Regions from separate parts of the Kaistia sp. MMO-174 genome, predicted to be linked through region 2. Evidence: predicted binding sites of a transcription regulator. Region 2 holds the regulator's gene; each other region holds the start of a gene.
The links. The regulator PhoB, encoded in region 2, activates phosphate uptake and scavenging genes when phosphate is short. The targets are predictions, from matches to a motif close to TGTCATNNANCTGTCAT.
Positions count from the first base shown of each region.

Region 1 (3,754 bases), on a different contig from region 2:
GGGTTTCATGTCGATGTTCTCGACGACTTCGGCAAACAGTTTGCCGAGCGCGCCGACCGTGTGGATCGTCAGCGCCAGGACGCCCGCCATCGGGCCGAGGCCGAAGGCGATGACGAAGATCAGCGCGAAGACGATGTCGGGAACGGTGCGGCAGAATTCGAGGAAGCGCCGGGCGACGAACCGCGTCGCCTTGTTGCGGACGAGGTTGGCCGAAGCGAAGAAGCAGAGGCAAAAGGCGAGGATGCCGCCCAGGAAGGTGCCGAGATAGGCGATCAGGATGGTCTCGACCAGCAGGCGAAACCAGGCGCCGAAGTTCCAGTACCAGGCGGCGATATCGGGGAAGAGATTGCCCAGCGTCAGCGTCGGCAGCGTGCGTCCGATGAAGGAGCCGAAATTGCCGATGTTGGCGATCAGCTTCCAGGGGCGGATATCCGCCATCTGGCCGCTGATGACGATCAGCACCGCCAGCACGGCGAGGACGGCCAGCGTCTTCATCCGCTTGGCTGCGACCGCGCTGGCATAGCCACGACTGAGCGCGGCGGCCTGCTGGTCCGGAAGCTTTGCAATGGCGGTCGCCAAGGGCCGTCTCCGCTTGTTCTTCATCCGCCGGGCATGACGGACAACCGCGACATGCGGCCGGTTACGAAAAAGGCGGCCGGATGGACCGGCCGCCTCCCGAAAGGCTCGAAGGGGCTCAGGAGCCCTTCTTGCGCTGCTCGTCGTTGAACTTGACCATGTCGATGATCGGCTGGAGCGTTGCCGGCTCGATCGCGACGAACTCGGTGTCCTTGCCGTCCGAAAGGCCGGCGAACGCCTTGGCGTCGTTCTTCGGCATGTCCAGGAAGGCCTGCTTGATCTGTGCCTTCAGGTCGGCCGGCAGAGCCGACAGGACCGAGAACGGGCCTTCCGGCAGGAAGTCGGTCTTGAAGACGATGCGGAAGTCTTCCTTCGTCATCGGCTTGCCATCGGCATTCTTGAGAACGCCCTTGGAGATCATGCGGGTCAGGTTGGAATCGTCTTCCGAGTTCCAGGAATTGGCAGCAGCGTCGACGGTGCCCTGGGCAAGCGCGAGGACGGCGTTGTCATGGCTGCCGGCGAAGATCGCCTTGCCGAAGAACGTGTCGACGTCCTTGCCATCGCGATGCAGGAAGAAGCGCGGGGCGTTGTTGCCCGAGGTCGAGTTGGAATCGACCAGAGCGAGCGTCTTGCCCTTCAGGTCGTCGATCGACTTGTAGGGGCCGTTCGCGAGCGTATAGATGACCGAATAATAGCCGGTGGCGCCGTTCGAATGGCGCGGAACGACCAGCGGGTCGACTTCGACGCCGGTCAGCACGGCGCGAGCGTAGGAGGCCGGGCCGTACATGGCGATCTGGGCATTGCCGGCGCGCTGCGCCTCGATGACGGCGGCGTAGTCGGTGGCGACGGCCAGCTTGACCGGAACGCCGAGCTGCTTGCCGAGATAGTCGGCCAGCGGCTGGTAGCGGTCGGTGGTGGTCGAGGCGTTCTCAGCCGGGATAACGGCGATGGTCAGCTCCGGGAAATCCGCCTTCCAGTCGGCGAAAGCGGGCGAAGCGACACCGGCAAGCGCGAGGCCTGCGAAAGCGGCGCCGAAAAGCGTGCGGCGGTTCAGCATGGGTATTCTCCAGGTGTTGGCAGTGCCGTTCCGGCACCGTTTGAACTCGGTCTTGAGATCAGGCCGCGGCAGGCACGGCGCCGCGGAAACGCTCCGGCGAAATCGCCGGGTCGAAATCGAGAACGTCATCGGCCTCGAGGCCGTAGAGGTCGCGGGCGACATCCTCGGTCAGTTCTTCGGGAACGCCGTCGAAGACGACACGGCCGGCCGACATGCCGATCAGCCGGTCGCAATAAGTGCGGGCCAGATCGAGCGAGTGCAGGTTGCACATGACGGTGATGCCGTAGTGGCGATTGATGCGCAGCAGCGCATCCATCACCACCTTGGTGTTGCGCGGATCGAGCGAGGCGATCGGCTCGTCGGCGAGAATGATCTCGGGTTCCTGCACCAGCGCGCGGGCAATCGCGACACGCTGCTGCTGGCCACCGGAAAGGCTGTCGGCGCGCTGCGCCGCGAGTTGGGAGATATCGAACTGCTCGAGCGCGGAAAGCGCCACGGCGCGGTCCTCGTCCTTCCAGAGCTGCAGCAACGAACGCGGCGTCGAGACGGTGTTCAGGCGGCCCATCAGGACGTTGGTGAGGACATCGAGGCGGCCGACGAGGTTGAACTGCTGGAAGATCATCGCGCAGCGGGCGCGCCAGTCGCGCAGCGCCTGGCCCTTCAGCTTGGTGACATCGACATCGCCGAAGCGAATGGAGCCGGCCGTCGGATCGACGAGGCGGTTGACCATGCGCAACAGGGTCGACTTGCCGGCACCGGAACGCCCGATCACGCCGACAAAGCTACCGGAGCCGATCGTCAAGCTGACGTCGCTGACGGCTGCCTTGTTGTTGAAGTGTCGCGCAACGCCGTCCAGAACCAACATGTCATGATCTCCCGAATTGGGCGGATCATGCAATTTCGAAGCAAAGCTTTTGTGACGGTCTTTTCCACTTGGGGCCCGAACAACACTACACGGCAGATCAAGCATAAATCGGCTTCGCCGGCTTAGTCATCGCAGCGTCATGATCTGGATCCACTTATCGCCGGATCCACCACATGGGAGTTCCCGCGATGCCGCTCGGCCTGACGCCGTCCATCCACACGACCGCCCGCGTCGAGCAATCGACGCTCGGGCGCTACACCGAGGTCGGCGCCGGAACGTCGATGATCGAGACGACGATGGGCGATTATTCCTACGTCTCCGAGCAGGGCGACGTGATCTATTCGACGATCGGCAAGTTCTGCTCGATCGCCGCGGCGGTGCGCATCAACCCGGGCAACCATCCGCAATGGCGGGCCAGCCAGTCCCACTTCACCTATCGCGCCTCGAAGTATTTCGAGGGCGAAGCCGACGAAGCCGCGTTCTTCGACTGGCGCCGCTCGACCCCATGCACGATCGGCCACGACGTCTGGATCGGTCACGGCGTCACGGTGCTCGCCGGCGTCTCGATCGGCACCGGCGCGATCATCGGCTCCGGCGCCGTCGTCACGAAGGATGTCGGCCCATATGAGATCGCCGTCGGCGTCGCCGCCAGAACGATCAAGCGCCGCTTCCCCGCCGAGATCGCCGACCGGCTGCTGGCGCTCGCCTGGTGGGATTGGGATCACGAGGCGCTGCGGCTCGCCCTGCCCGACTTCCGTACCCTCGAAATCGAGGCGTTCCTGGAAAAATACGAGCGCTAGTTTGGTCGCGTTTTCTTCACGCGAACCGGTCTCCACTTCGCTCGGAAACGCTCTAGCCGCCCTCGCCCCGGATCGCCGCGTTGATCGCCGCGGCGGCATTCCCGGCCGCTGCACGGACATCGGCGATCGGCCGGCGACTGTAGCTCGTCGTCACATAGGGCACGGTCAGGGCCGCGACGACGCGGCCGTCGCGAGAGAGGATCGGAAAGGCCAGGTCGGTGACGCCAGGTTGCAGGCTGTCCGCCTCCTCCTCGAAACCGCGCTCGCGGATCGTCGCGAGACCAACCCCCAACGTTTCCAAGGCCGACTCGCTGTCGCCCTGCAGCCAGCACCGCACCTTGGCGTCATCCGGCTCAAACGCCATCAGCAGCCGGCCGGTGGCGCTTTCGAACAGCGGAAAGGTCGCGCCGGCGCGGACGCGAAAGCCGAACGGGCTGGGACTGTCGATCTGAGCGA
Region 1 is NZ_JBBCUO010000002.1:149,331-153,084, reverse strand. It holds gene phnE (phosphonate ABC transporter, permease protein PhnE) at 1-579, opposite strand, end outside; gene phnD (phosphonate ABC transporter substrate-binding protein) at 695-1,633, opposite strand; gene phnC (phosphonate ABC transporter ATP-binding protein) at 1,692-2,498, opposite strand; gene WFK98_RS06670 (chloramphenicol acetyltransferase) at 2,672-3,298, shown strand; gene WFK98_RS06665 (IclR family transcriptional regulator) at 3,351-3,754, opposite strand, start outside.
Region 1: a site for PhoB is predicted at 2,623-2,639, ahead of phnC (phosphonate ABC transporter ATP-binding protein). Genes of this name have one in related genera too.

Region 2 (3,754 bases):
GCGCCTGCACGAGAACCGGATTGGCATGGCCGAGCGTGTTCACCGCGATGCCGGCGGAGAAATCGAGATAAGCGTCGCCCTCTCGCGTAAAGACCCAGGCCCCCTCGCCTCGCTCGAACTCGAGCGGCGCACGCGAAAAGGTGTCGAAGAGGCTGGTCGAGGTCTTTTTAACGCTGGTATCGGGGGCGCTCATATCCCCTCCTTCGGATGAAACCACGGAAACGGATGCCTAAAAATCAAAGGTGCTGCCCGAGGCCGACGCGCCGAGCAGCACCTTTTTGCGTTGCCCTTATATCACGGTCGTGACGATTTGTGTCAATCAAATCACCGCCCGCAGCCACGTCACGACGGCTAAGCGTTTGACCGGACTCACGGATCGGGAATGCGCTGCAAGTTGGGGAAAACGGCCGGATCCTCTTTGACGAATCCCCCGGACTCTTGTCACCGAGTCACGCCATATAGTATTTTACTTTTCGTTAAGACACGAAATATCGAGCAGGTACCTCCCCCTGACCCTTGTATGGCGTCCGCAGTCGTCCGGCATCCCGGCTGAACGACCGTGACAGGATTCCGGGTATCGCTCCGACCGACAAGGACACGCTAATGACTTGGACGGACGAACGGGTTGAGTTGCTGAAGAAGCTCTGGACCGACGGCCTGAGCGCAAGCCAGATCGCTTCGGAACTCGGCGGCGTAACGCGTAACGCAGTCATCGGCAAGGTACATCGGCTGAGCCTCTCGGGTCGTGCCAAGCCGGCCGCAGCGCCGGTCGCCCGCCCGCGCAAGCCCGCGTCGACGACCAGTAGCCGCTCTGCAACGACAGGGCGTCCCAATCCCGTCAGGCCGATGGTGGCCGGCAACACGGCCCTGAAGCCTCTCGGCCAGATGGCGCCCGAGCCGCGGCGCGTGCCCCGGCCTGTCAGCTCGGACGACGTCGTCGTTCCGATCAGCCTGCACGCCACGATCCTCACGCTCACCGAGCAGACCTGCAAGTGGCCGATCGGCGACCCGAGCACCGAGGATTTCCACTTCTGCGGCCAGCGCTCGAATTCGGGCATTCCCTATTGCGAATATCATTCGCGGGTAGCCTACCAGCCGGTGCATGACCGCCGCCAGAAGAAGGCCGTCGGCGCCTGATCGCGCCAGCCTGACGACGACGGCGTCCGCGCCTTCGTCCCGAAATGCCATTCCGGCCGTGCCGCCCTCCCCCCGAGGCGCACGGCCGTTTCTTTTTGTAGCCCTCCCATCCGGGCAGCAAAAAGCCGCGCCGGGAGATACCCGAACGCGGCTTTGCTTGTTTTCAGGCCGCCTCCCGGGGGAAAGGCGGCGATGAAAGGGATTCAGGCGGCGGCGAACTGGTCGTCGAAGGAATAGCCGGAGCCCCGCACGGTGCGGATCGGATCCTTGACGCGGCCGCGGTTCACCGCCTTGCGCAGGCGGCCGATATGGACGTCGACGGTGCGCTCGTCGACATAGACGTCACGGCCCCAAACGCCGTCGAGCAGCTGCTCGCGGGAAAATACGCGGCCGGGGCTCTTCATCAGATATTCGAGCAGGCGGAACTCGGTCGGGCCGAGATGCAGCTCGCGACCCGAACGGCGGACGCGATGAGTCTCGCGGTCGAGCTCGATGTCGCCGGCGCGCAGCAGCGAGGCGATCACCTCCGGGCGCGAACGGCGAAGGATGGCGCGGACGCGCGCCATAAGCTCCGGCACGGAGAACGGCTTGACGACATAGTCGTCGGCGCCGGTGGCGAGGCCGCGGATGCGCTCCTGCTCCTCGCCGCGGGCGGTGAGCATGATCACCGGCAACGTGCGGGTGGCATCGCGGGCACGGAGGCGGCGGCAGAGTTCGATGCCCGAGATCCCGGGCAGCATCCAGTCGAGCAGCAGCAGGTCGGGCACGGTCTCGAGCAGGCGCATCTCGGCATCGTCGCCACGCGGCACCACTTCGACGGCATAACCCTCGGCTTCGAGGTTGTAGCGGAGGAGGAGGCTCAGCGCCTCCTCATCCTCGACGATCATAACGCGCGGCGTCATTCACGAAGATCCTAGCATTCAGGCGTTTGGTCAGTTCTGCTCATAGGCAACGGCGGTCGTGCTGGAATCGTCCTGCTTCGGACGATCCTCGGCCAGAACCTGGCCGGTGACGACATAGTGCACCGTTTCGGCGATGTTGGTGGCGTGGTCGCCGATGCGCTCGATGTTCTTGGCGCAGAACAGGAGATGCGTGCAGAAGGTGATGTTGCGCGGATCTTCCATCATGTAGGTCAGCAGTTCGCGGAAGAGCGACGTGTACATCGCGTCGATCTCTTCGTCGCGCTTCCAGACCTGGTAGGCCTGCTCGACGTCACGCGTGGCGTAGGAGTCGAGCACGTCCTTGAGCTGGGCGAGCGACAGCTGCGCCATGTGCTCGACACCGGTGTTGAAGCGCTTCGACTGGAACTGGCCGTCGAGCGCGATGACGCGCTTGGCGATGTTCTTGGCGAGGTCGCCGATGCGCTCGAGGTCGCTGGCGATGCGCTGGGCGGCGATGACTTCGCGCAGGTCCATCGCCATCGGCTGACGACGCGCAATGATCATGATCGCGCGCTCTTCACATTCGCGCTGCAGCACGTCGAGCTTCTTGTCGTCGGCGATGACGGCGCGCGCCGTATCGGTGTCGAGCCGCATCAGCGAGCCGACGGCGACGTCGACGAGACGCTCCGCCATGCCGCCCATCTCGGCGATCCGGCGGGCAACGTCGTTCAGCTCTTCGTCGTACTTGGAAACGATGTGTTCGGACATGTCGTGCTCCTACCCGTGGCCCGGCTTAGCCGAAGCGACCGGTGATATAGTCCTGGGTGCGCTTGTCGGACGGCGAGGTGAAGATCTTCGTGGTCTCGTCGAATTCGATCAGCTCGCCGAGATACATGAAGGCCGTGTAGTCGGAGACGCGCGCCGCCTGCTGCATGTTGTGGGTGACGATGGCGATCGTGTAGTCGGTCGTCAGCTCGTCGATCAGTTCCTCGATCTTGGCGGTCGAGATCGGATCGAGCGCCGAGCACGGCTCGTCGAACAGCACGACTTCCGGCCGCACCGCGATGGTGCGGGCGATGCAGAGGCGCTGCTGCTGGCCGCCGGAGAGGCTGAGGCCGCTGGAGTGCAGCTTGTCCTTGACCTCGTTCCAGAGGGCGCCGCGCGTCAGCGCCGCCTCGACGCGTCCGTCCATCTCGGAGCGCGAGATGTTCTCGTAGAGGCGGATGCCGAAGGCGATGTTGTCATAGATCGACATCGGGAACGGAGTCGGCTTCTGGAACACCATGCCGACGCGGGCGCGCAGCATGTTGCGGTCCTGGTCGGGATCGAGGACGTTCTTGCCGTCGAAGATCACCTCGCCCTCGGCGCGCTGGCGCGGATAGAGGTCGTACATGCGGTTCAGCACGCGCAGCAGGGTCGACTTGCCGCAACCCGACGGGCCGATGAAGGCGGTGACCTTCTTCTCGAAGAGCGGCAGGTTGATGGTCTTCAGCGCCAGGCTGTCGCCGTAGAAGAACTTCAGATTGCGGATCGAAATCTTCTCGGCCATGCCGGCCGTGTTCAACGCGGTCTGGGTCATTTGGAAGCCTTGGGGCTGAGGAAGGCGCGGGCGACGATGTTGAGCGCCAGCACGGTAAAGGTGATGAGCAGGGCGCCGGACCAGGCCAGCTTCTGCCAGTCCGGATAGGGCGACAGGGCAAACTGGAAGATGGTGACCGGCAGCGACGACATCGGCG
Region 2 is NZ_JBBCUO010000007.1:90,255-94,008, forward strand. It holds gene WFK98_RS23960 (aspartate aminotransferase family protein) at 1-193, opposite strand, end outside; gene WFK98_RS23965 (GcrA family cell cycle regulator) at 604-1,137, shown strand; gene phoB (phosphate regulon transcriptional regulator PhoB) at 1,341-2,039, opposite strand; gene phoU (phosphate signaling complex protein PhoU) at 2,070-2,786, opposite strand; gene pstB (phosphate ABC transporter ATP-binding protein PstB) at 2,812-3,597, opposite strand; gene pstA (phosphate ABC transporter permease PstA) at 3,594-3,754, opposite strand, start outside.

Region 3 (3,754 bases), on a different contig from region 2:
GTCGACATGATGGTGGCGACGACGCGCCAGCGGTCGAACGTTCCGGGCGAGATCTTCACCGGCGAGCGTGGCCGGGCCATCGACTTCGCCAATATGGTCGTCTCGATCCCGCCGGATAATGTCCGCAAGAAGGGCGACGTGCAGTGGCCGAAGAAGCTGCCCGGCGACCCGACGAAGGATTTCGTCACCCTGAAGGCGCAGGACATGAACCTGAAGCAGGCGAGAGCCTGGTTCAATAGCCGCATAAAGGCGACGCCGAAGCGGCAGGCCCTGGTCTTCATCCATGGCTTCAACAACCGCTTCGAGGATGCCGTCTACCGCTTCGCCCAGATCGTGCATGACTCCGGTTCCGACGTCGTGCCGATCCTCTTCACCTGGCCGTCGCGCGGCAGTGTGCTCGCCTATGGCTACGACCGCGAGAGCAACAACTATTCCCGCGATGCGCTCGAACTGCTGCTGAAGGCGCTGGCCGACGATCCGAACGTCGACGAGGTGTCGATCCTCGCGCACTCGATGGGCAATTGGGTGACGCTGGAAGCGCTGCGTCAGATGGCGATCCGCGACAAGCGCGTGGCGCCAAAGATCAGGAACGTCATGCTGGCCGCGCCGGACGTCGATGTCGACGTGTTCCGCCGCCAGATGGCCGATATCGGCCCGAACGGCCCGCAGGTGACGCTGTTCGTCTCGCAGGACGACCGCGCCCTCAAGGTCTCCCGCCGCGTCTGGGGCAATATCGAGCGCCTCGGCCAGATCAATGTCGCGCAGGAACCGTTTGCGACCGAGATGCAGCAGGACAAGATCACGGTCATCGACCTCACCAAACTGCGTACGGACGACCGGCTCAATCACGCCAAGTTCGCCGCCAGCCCCGAAGTCGTGCAGCTGATCGGCGCCCGCCTGGCCGAGGGCCAGACGATGACGGATTCGAAGTCCGCGTTCGGCGACAGGCTCGTGGCCGTCACCACCGGCGCCGCCGCAAGCGTCGGAACCGCGGCGGGCCTGATCGTGACAGCGCCCGTCGCCATCATCGATCCAGAGACGCGCGAAACCTACAACTCGCAGATCAAGGCGTTCGGCAACACCCTGTCGGACAATGCTGACTCGGCCGGCGCGCTGCTGAAGCCGGCGAGCGGCGTCGCCTACTAGCGCCGCCGGCGGGCGGCCCGCCGCTAGACATGTCGCTTCTGTCATGGAGGCGACATGTCGGTGTCGCTTGGCTGAGACATGGGCGCACTACGACATCGCCGTTCCCTTCGAACGGAGACCTGACCATGTCGCTTCGCCATGCCTTTCTCGCTGGCCTGTCGTTCGTCGCGCTTGCGACCGGCGCTTCCGCCGCCGAGCCCCGCCAGTTCGACGCCGTCCTGAGCCACCATGCCGTCCTGCCGGCCCAGAGCTTTGCGGTTCCGCCGGCGGATGCGCCGGCCGCGCTCAACACCTCCGGCCGTTATACAGGCACGGGCGCCGATCTCGGCCGCCGCTTCGACCGCCTCTATTCGATCTACGATGCCGATACCGGCCTTGCCCGTCCCTTCGCCGGGCAGCCGGTTCAGGGCTTCTCCGGCATCCGCGCGCTCGGCGACGGCACCTACGTCGTCCTGACCGACAACGGCTTCGGCGCCAAGGCGAACTCCGCCGATGCGATGATCATGTTCCACATCGTCAGGCCGGACTGGGAGACGGGCCGCGTCGAGATCGTCAAGACGATCTTCGCCAAGGATCCGAACCGCGTGGTGCCGTTCCGCATCGTCAACGAAAACACCGATAGCCGCTACCTGACCGGCGCAGACTTCGATCCGGAGAGCATCCAGAAGGTGGGTGACAATTTCTGGATCGGCGACGAGTTCGGCCCTTATCTGTTCGAAGTCTCGGCCGACGGCACCGTGCTGAGCCTGAAGGAGACCGTCGTCGACGGCGTCACCTATCGCTCGCCGGACAACTATGGCGTCGTGATGCCGGCCGGTCCCGACAAGCCGCTGCCGGAATTCAACGTTCGCCGCTCGAAGGGCTTCGAGGGCATGGCGCTCTCGACCGACGGCAAGACGCTGCATCCGATGCTCGAGGGCGCGCCGTGGGACGCCAAGGTCGGCAAGTATCTCGAGAAGGGCGGCAAGTCGGTCCTGCCGATCTTCGATTTCGACATCGCGTCGAAAGCCTTTGCCGACAAGGTCCGCTACTATCCGCTCGAGGACTTTGGCAACGCGATTGGCGACTTCAACATGATCGACGCCAACCGCGCCCTCGTGATCGAGCGCGACGGCGGGGCAGGCGACCCGCGCGAGGGCTGGGCGAAGACCCCGGCCAAGTTCAAGCGCATCTATCTGATAGACCTCTCCAAGACCGACGCCGACGGCATCGTTCGCAAGGTCGGTTTCATCGACCTGATGGCTATCAAGGATCCGAATGCCGTTGCCCGTGCCGGCTCGAAGGAAGGCGTCTTCACCTTCCCGTTCGAGACGATCGAGAATGTCGACCGCATCGACGACACCCACATCATCGTCGCCGACGACAACAACTTCCCGTTCTCCGTTGGCCGCGCCAAGGGCAAGGCCGACAACAACGAGTTCATCGTTCTCGAGGTCGCTGACTTCCTCAAGGCCGAGTGACGCGTTTACGCGTCCGACACCATCGTGAAGGGCTGCCCCCGGGCGGCCCTTTTCCTTTTGCGCGGGACCCTCTAGCAGTGACGCTGGGGAAGAACGGATGTCGGCCATGACGGCTGGCCCTTGCGCTTGGGAAGAAGCGCGCCCGGGGAGGGGCTCCTATGAATCGTCTATCTCTTGTCGCTATCGGCCTTGTGGTCATGGCAGGCGGCGCTTTCGCCGAAGAAAGCTATAAGCCGGCCGTGAAGGTGAAGCGGGTCCTCCAAACCACCACCACGACGAGCGGCGATCCGATCCGCTATCCGACTGTGTCGGACCCGGAAGTGCAGACGCTGATCGTCGAGATTCCACCAGGCGCCGAGACCGGCTGGCACACCCATCCGGTGCCGGCCTACGCCTATATCCTGGCCGGGACGATCGAGGTCGACAGCGAGGGCGGCGGGAAGCGAATCTTCAAGGCGGGAGATTCGTTTGCGGAAATGGTCGATCACCGGCATAACGGCCGAGTCGTCGGCGACGAAACCGTTAAAATCCTCATGATCGTAACCGGTCAGAAAGGAGTCGCGTTTTCGGAGCGGACGGCGGCGCCGGACTGAGTCGGTCTGATTCCGGTTTGTTCTCGCTCTGCGGAACCGGCCGGATTTCGAATGTTGCGCCGATGCCGCATCGATCTTGCGGAAAATTGCCGGGCCAGGGCGCTGTTTGGGGATTCCTTACGCGGCGCCAGCCCACGAAAAGAACCCCACGGAGGGGTTGACTGGAACCCTGCGAATAAGTAGGTTCCGCGAGCTTTCAGGCAGGTGGTAAGTGCAGTTTTCCGGCGGCGCCACGTCGCGGAGTTCAAGCTTAGACACTGTCCGAATCGAAACAGAGTTAGAACGACACGCATGATCGCGGTGAACGCCGTGATCCTCTGCTTTTCGTAGCGCCTCCGCGGCAAGCGGTCCGGGCGCTCTTTGTTCATGGTCAGTCGGCTGTGGCGAAGGTGCGGAAAGCGGAAGAGAGAAACAGAACCGTAGGCTAGCTGAAAGGCGAAGCATGCCGACAATTAACCAGCTCATCCGCAAGCCGCGCCAGGCGCCGGCGAAGCGGAACAAGGTTCCGGCGCTGCAGGAGAACCCGCAGAAGCGCGGCGTTTGCACTCGCGTCTA
Region 3 is NZ_JBBCUO010000002.1:1,195,961-1,199,714, reverse strand. It holds gene WFK98_RS11680 (alpha/beta hydrolase) at 1-1,146, shown strand, start outside; gene WFK98_RS11675 (esterase-like activity of phytase family protein) at 1,272-2,606, shown strand; gene WFK98_RS11670 (cupin domain-containing protein) at 2,765-3,199, shown strand; gene rpsL (30S ribosomal protein S12) at 3,642-3,754, shown strand, end outside.
Region 3: a site for PhoB is predicted at 1,186-1,202, ahead of WFK98_RS11675 (esterase-like activity of phytase family protein). Genes of this name have one in related genera too.

Region 4 (3,754 bases), on a different contig from region 2:
CAGGACGCCGTCCGTCGTCATTCGGATGATCGCAGCCTAGTTCGGCAGCGAGACGTCCAGGCGCAGGAACTGCGTCTCGCCGGAGTGGTCGTCGACGCCGTCATTGTCGGTGATCGCATAGCCGTTGCCGGCGGCGTCGAGGGCGAAGCTCTCGATCTTGTCGAGCACGTAGCCATTGGTCGCCTGCAGCGCCGGCAGCAGGTCGTAGAGGTCCTTCTTCACGACCTTGGGCAGTTCGCCGCCGAGCGGGGCCGGCTTGATGCCGTCGAGGCTGATGAAGGTCAGCTTCTTGATCTTTGCGTCGCGGCCGATCTGGTTGTCGCGCTCGATGGCGACGAGGCCGCCAGGAACCGCGGTCAGTTCGGAGAGACCGACCCAGCCCTTTTCCGCCTTGTCGAGCGGGTAGTGCACGGCGGCCCATCCCTTCGAGGCGGGCTTGTAGGCGAGGAGCTTGGTGAAGCCCTTCGGATCGTCCTTCCACTCGCGCTGCACGGCGACCCAGACCGTCTCGTCGGCGCCGGTGCCGACCACGGTCACGCCCTCGAAGCCGAAGCGGGTGGCGTGGGCCGCCAGCGCCTCCGGCAGCGCGATCTCTTCCTGCACGACGCCCTTGGCGTCGACGCGCAGCAGCGACGACTGCGTCTTGTTCTTCTCGCGCTCGGGATTGCCTTCGGACGCGAGCCAGAAGCCGCCATCGCTCGAAAGCGCGATGCCCTCGAGGTCGAGCAGTTCGACCGGCTTGCCGTCCCTGGTGACGGTCATCTCGTCGGTGATGACGGCCGGGGTCTTGGTGGCGTCGATGGTGAGGATGCGGCCGATCGACTGGGCGCTGTCGATGACGGCGTAGAGCTTGCCGGCTTCCTTTGCGTCGGCGACGGTGCCCGAGAGGGCGGCCCAGCCGATCGGCTTGCCGTTCTTGTCGGCCGAGACGATGGTCGGGTAGGCGGCCGGGGCGTCGGAGCGCTCATAGATCGTCACGACGGAGCCGATCAGGCCGTCCTCGCGCAGGTCGTTCTCGGCGGCGGTGACGAACAGGTTGCGCGACGGGATGGCGAGCAGGCCTTCCGGACCGATGCCGCCCGGCAGCGCCTGCAGCAGGGTCGGGGCCTTGCCGGCGCCTTCGTCCTTGTAGACGCCGACGAGGGAAGCGCGCTCGGAACCGACGAAGATCAGCTTTTCGGAACCGAAGGTGCCGACTTCGGCGCCTTCCGGCTCGTTGCCCTTCTTGTTGCGCTTTTCCGGATAGTGGCCGAGGCGGACGGTCTCGTATTCGAACGCGGTGCCACTGTCATATTCGAGCGTGCCGTCGACGTTGAAGATCGAGAAGCCGCGCGAGCCGCCCTTCCAGTCGCCCTCGTTCGAGGTGAAGAAGCGCGTGTCGTCGATCCACTGCACGCCGTCCGGCTCGCGGGCGACGTTCTCCATCTTGCCGGAGAGGTCGATCACGCCGTCCTTCTTGACGTCGATGCCGTCGAGATCGACCGTGCCGGCCGGGAAATGGTTGACAACCTTGCCGGTGGCGAGGTCGGCGATGACGATGTGGTTGTTCTCCTGCAGGGTGAGAACGACCTGGTTCTTGTCGTTGATATCGACGAATTCCGGCTCCGGATCAGTCGGGGCGATCGCGGCGAGGCCGGTGACGTCGATCACCGTCTTGGTGGCGCAATCGACGGAACCGTCAGCACCGATGGCGAAGCTGGTCAGGTTACCGCCGGGAAGCTGCGGGATGGCGCCTTCGTTGATCTCCTCGTCGCGCTCGTTCTCGATCGCGATGGCGAGGAACTTGCCGTCCGGGCTCCTGGCGAGCGAATCCGGCTGGCCGCCGAGGTCGCAGGTCGCCTTCACCGTCTTGGTCGCGAGGTCGACGATGGCGAGATGGCCCGAGGGCTCGCTCTTCGACTTCGACGTGACGACGCCCACCAGGGCGATGCCGCCAGCGACGACCGTCGAGGTCGGTTCGCCACCGAGCGCCACCGTGCCGGCGGGCTTCGGCGCCTTCGGATCGGCGATGTCGATCAGGCCGATGCGCTCGCCGGGGCTGTCGGTATAGACCAGCGTCTTGCCGTCGGCGGTCGCGGTGATGATCTCGGCGACGGTCTTCTTCGCGGCGTCGGCATCCCCGGGCAGGTTGTCGACGACGTGGAAGGTCGCGATGCGGTTGAAGTGCTCGGCGGCATTCGAGGCGAGGGCGGTGCCAGCGAGAAGCGTGGCGGCCAGCGCGCTGCGCAGGATCGGCTTGAGCATAGTTTCCTCAATCATTTCAGAGCGGTCCGTGGCAGGGACGCCGTGGATTGCCGGCAATAGACCGGCCGCGCATGACGGGGAAATGACGGTTTCGACGGGCTTGCTGCCCCGCTCACGAAGATTTCCACAATCCCGTGAATGCGTGGCTGGACAGGCCGGGGGCGCTTTGCTACATACCGCCTCGTTCCGGGGCGCCACGGTCCACACCGAAGCGCCGACGAACATGGGTGCATAGCTCAGTTGGTAGAGCAGCTGACTCTTAATCAGCTTGTCCTAGGTTCGATCCCTAGTGCACCCACCAAATTCGATCATTCGCTGGTCGTGGAGCCTGGTTTCTTTCGCTCCGTCGTTTCCGCGAATGGGTGCATAGCTCAGTTGGTAGAGCAGCTGACTCTTAATCAGCTTGTCCTAGGTTCGATCCCTAGTGCACCCACCATCTAATTCGCTAAGGCCGTCAATCAGTTAAGCTGATTGGCGGCCTTTTCATTTCCAGAACAGGACGAGAACGTGAGACCGCGTGAGACCCGCTAGAAGGTCTCACGTGAGACCTTTCGTTCTTTTCCTGCTGATTTATCGTGAGACCTTCCTGCTGACCGATGGGGGGAATCATGGTCGATCGTCGCTGGAATCGCTGCGTTGTGATGGCGGCCGTCATCCTGGGCGGCTGCACGCAACTCTACTGGGTGAAGAATGACGGCACCTGGATCGCCGATAATCCGGGGCTGCTGCGTCAGCTCGAGACGGACAAGGCGATCTGCAACGGCAGGGCGGCGGGTTCTCGTCTCGGTGGTTCCGTGCCGCGCTCTGAGGCCACGGTGAAATCCGGACCCGGCCGGGCATGGTCGGAAACCTCTGCCACCTATGACAACCTGGCGCGCAGTCTAGATCGCGCGGCCGATTCGGCTGACGTCTTCGAAGGCTGCATGGCGGAACGCGGCTACAGGCGCGCGCCAGCGCCTGTAGGCCGGTCCTGATCAGAACTTGGTGCCCTTGGCGTCGAGCCACACGCGCATCTTTTCCATGCCCGATTTCGCCATTTCCGGATGGCGGCCGAGGTAGTGCTTCATGATCGTCGTCGCGCTTTCCTCGGTGTGCCCGGTGATCGAGACGATTTCCGGGATTGTGCAGCCGGCGCGCGCGAGCCAGGTCACGGCCGTGTCGCGCAGGTCCTGGTCGTGGAAACCCTCGAGCGAGGGGCAAGGCTCGACCGTCCATAGCGGTTCGTTGCGGCCCTCGAGGGCGGCGGCCGCGGTGCCTTCGGCGTTGAGGACGCCGGCGACGGCAGCGGCCCGCACCTTCGTGAACTGCTTGCGGTAGGCGTCGCCCTCGTCGTCGGGCCACGGCCGCCATTTCTGTTCGTCGATCAGCACTTCCGGGAATGTCACCTTGCGGGCGGCGCGGCGGAGGCGGGCGGCCTGCAGGCGGACGTCGAGCTGCGGCAGGGCAGGGACCGTCACCACGGCGCCGGTCTTCGACTGGCGGAACACGATGCTGCCATCGATGCGGGCGC
Region 4 is NZ_JBBCUO010000003.1:231,271-235,024, reverse strand. It holds gene WFK98_RS13020 (esterase-like activity of phytase family protein) at 37-2,244, opposite strand; tRNA gene WFK98_RS13015 (tRNA-Lys) at 2,470-2,545, shown strand; tRNA gene WFK98_RS13010 (tRNA-Lys) at 2,605-2,680, shown strand; gene WFK98_RS13005 (hypothetical protein) at 2,853-3,218, shown strand; gene WFK98_RS13000 (hypothetical protein) at 3,219-3,754, opposite strand, start outside.
Region 4: a site for PhoB is predicted at 2,316-2,332, ahead of WFK98_RS13020 (esterase-like activity of phytase family protein). Genes of this name have one in related genera too.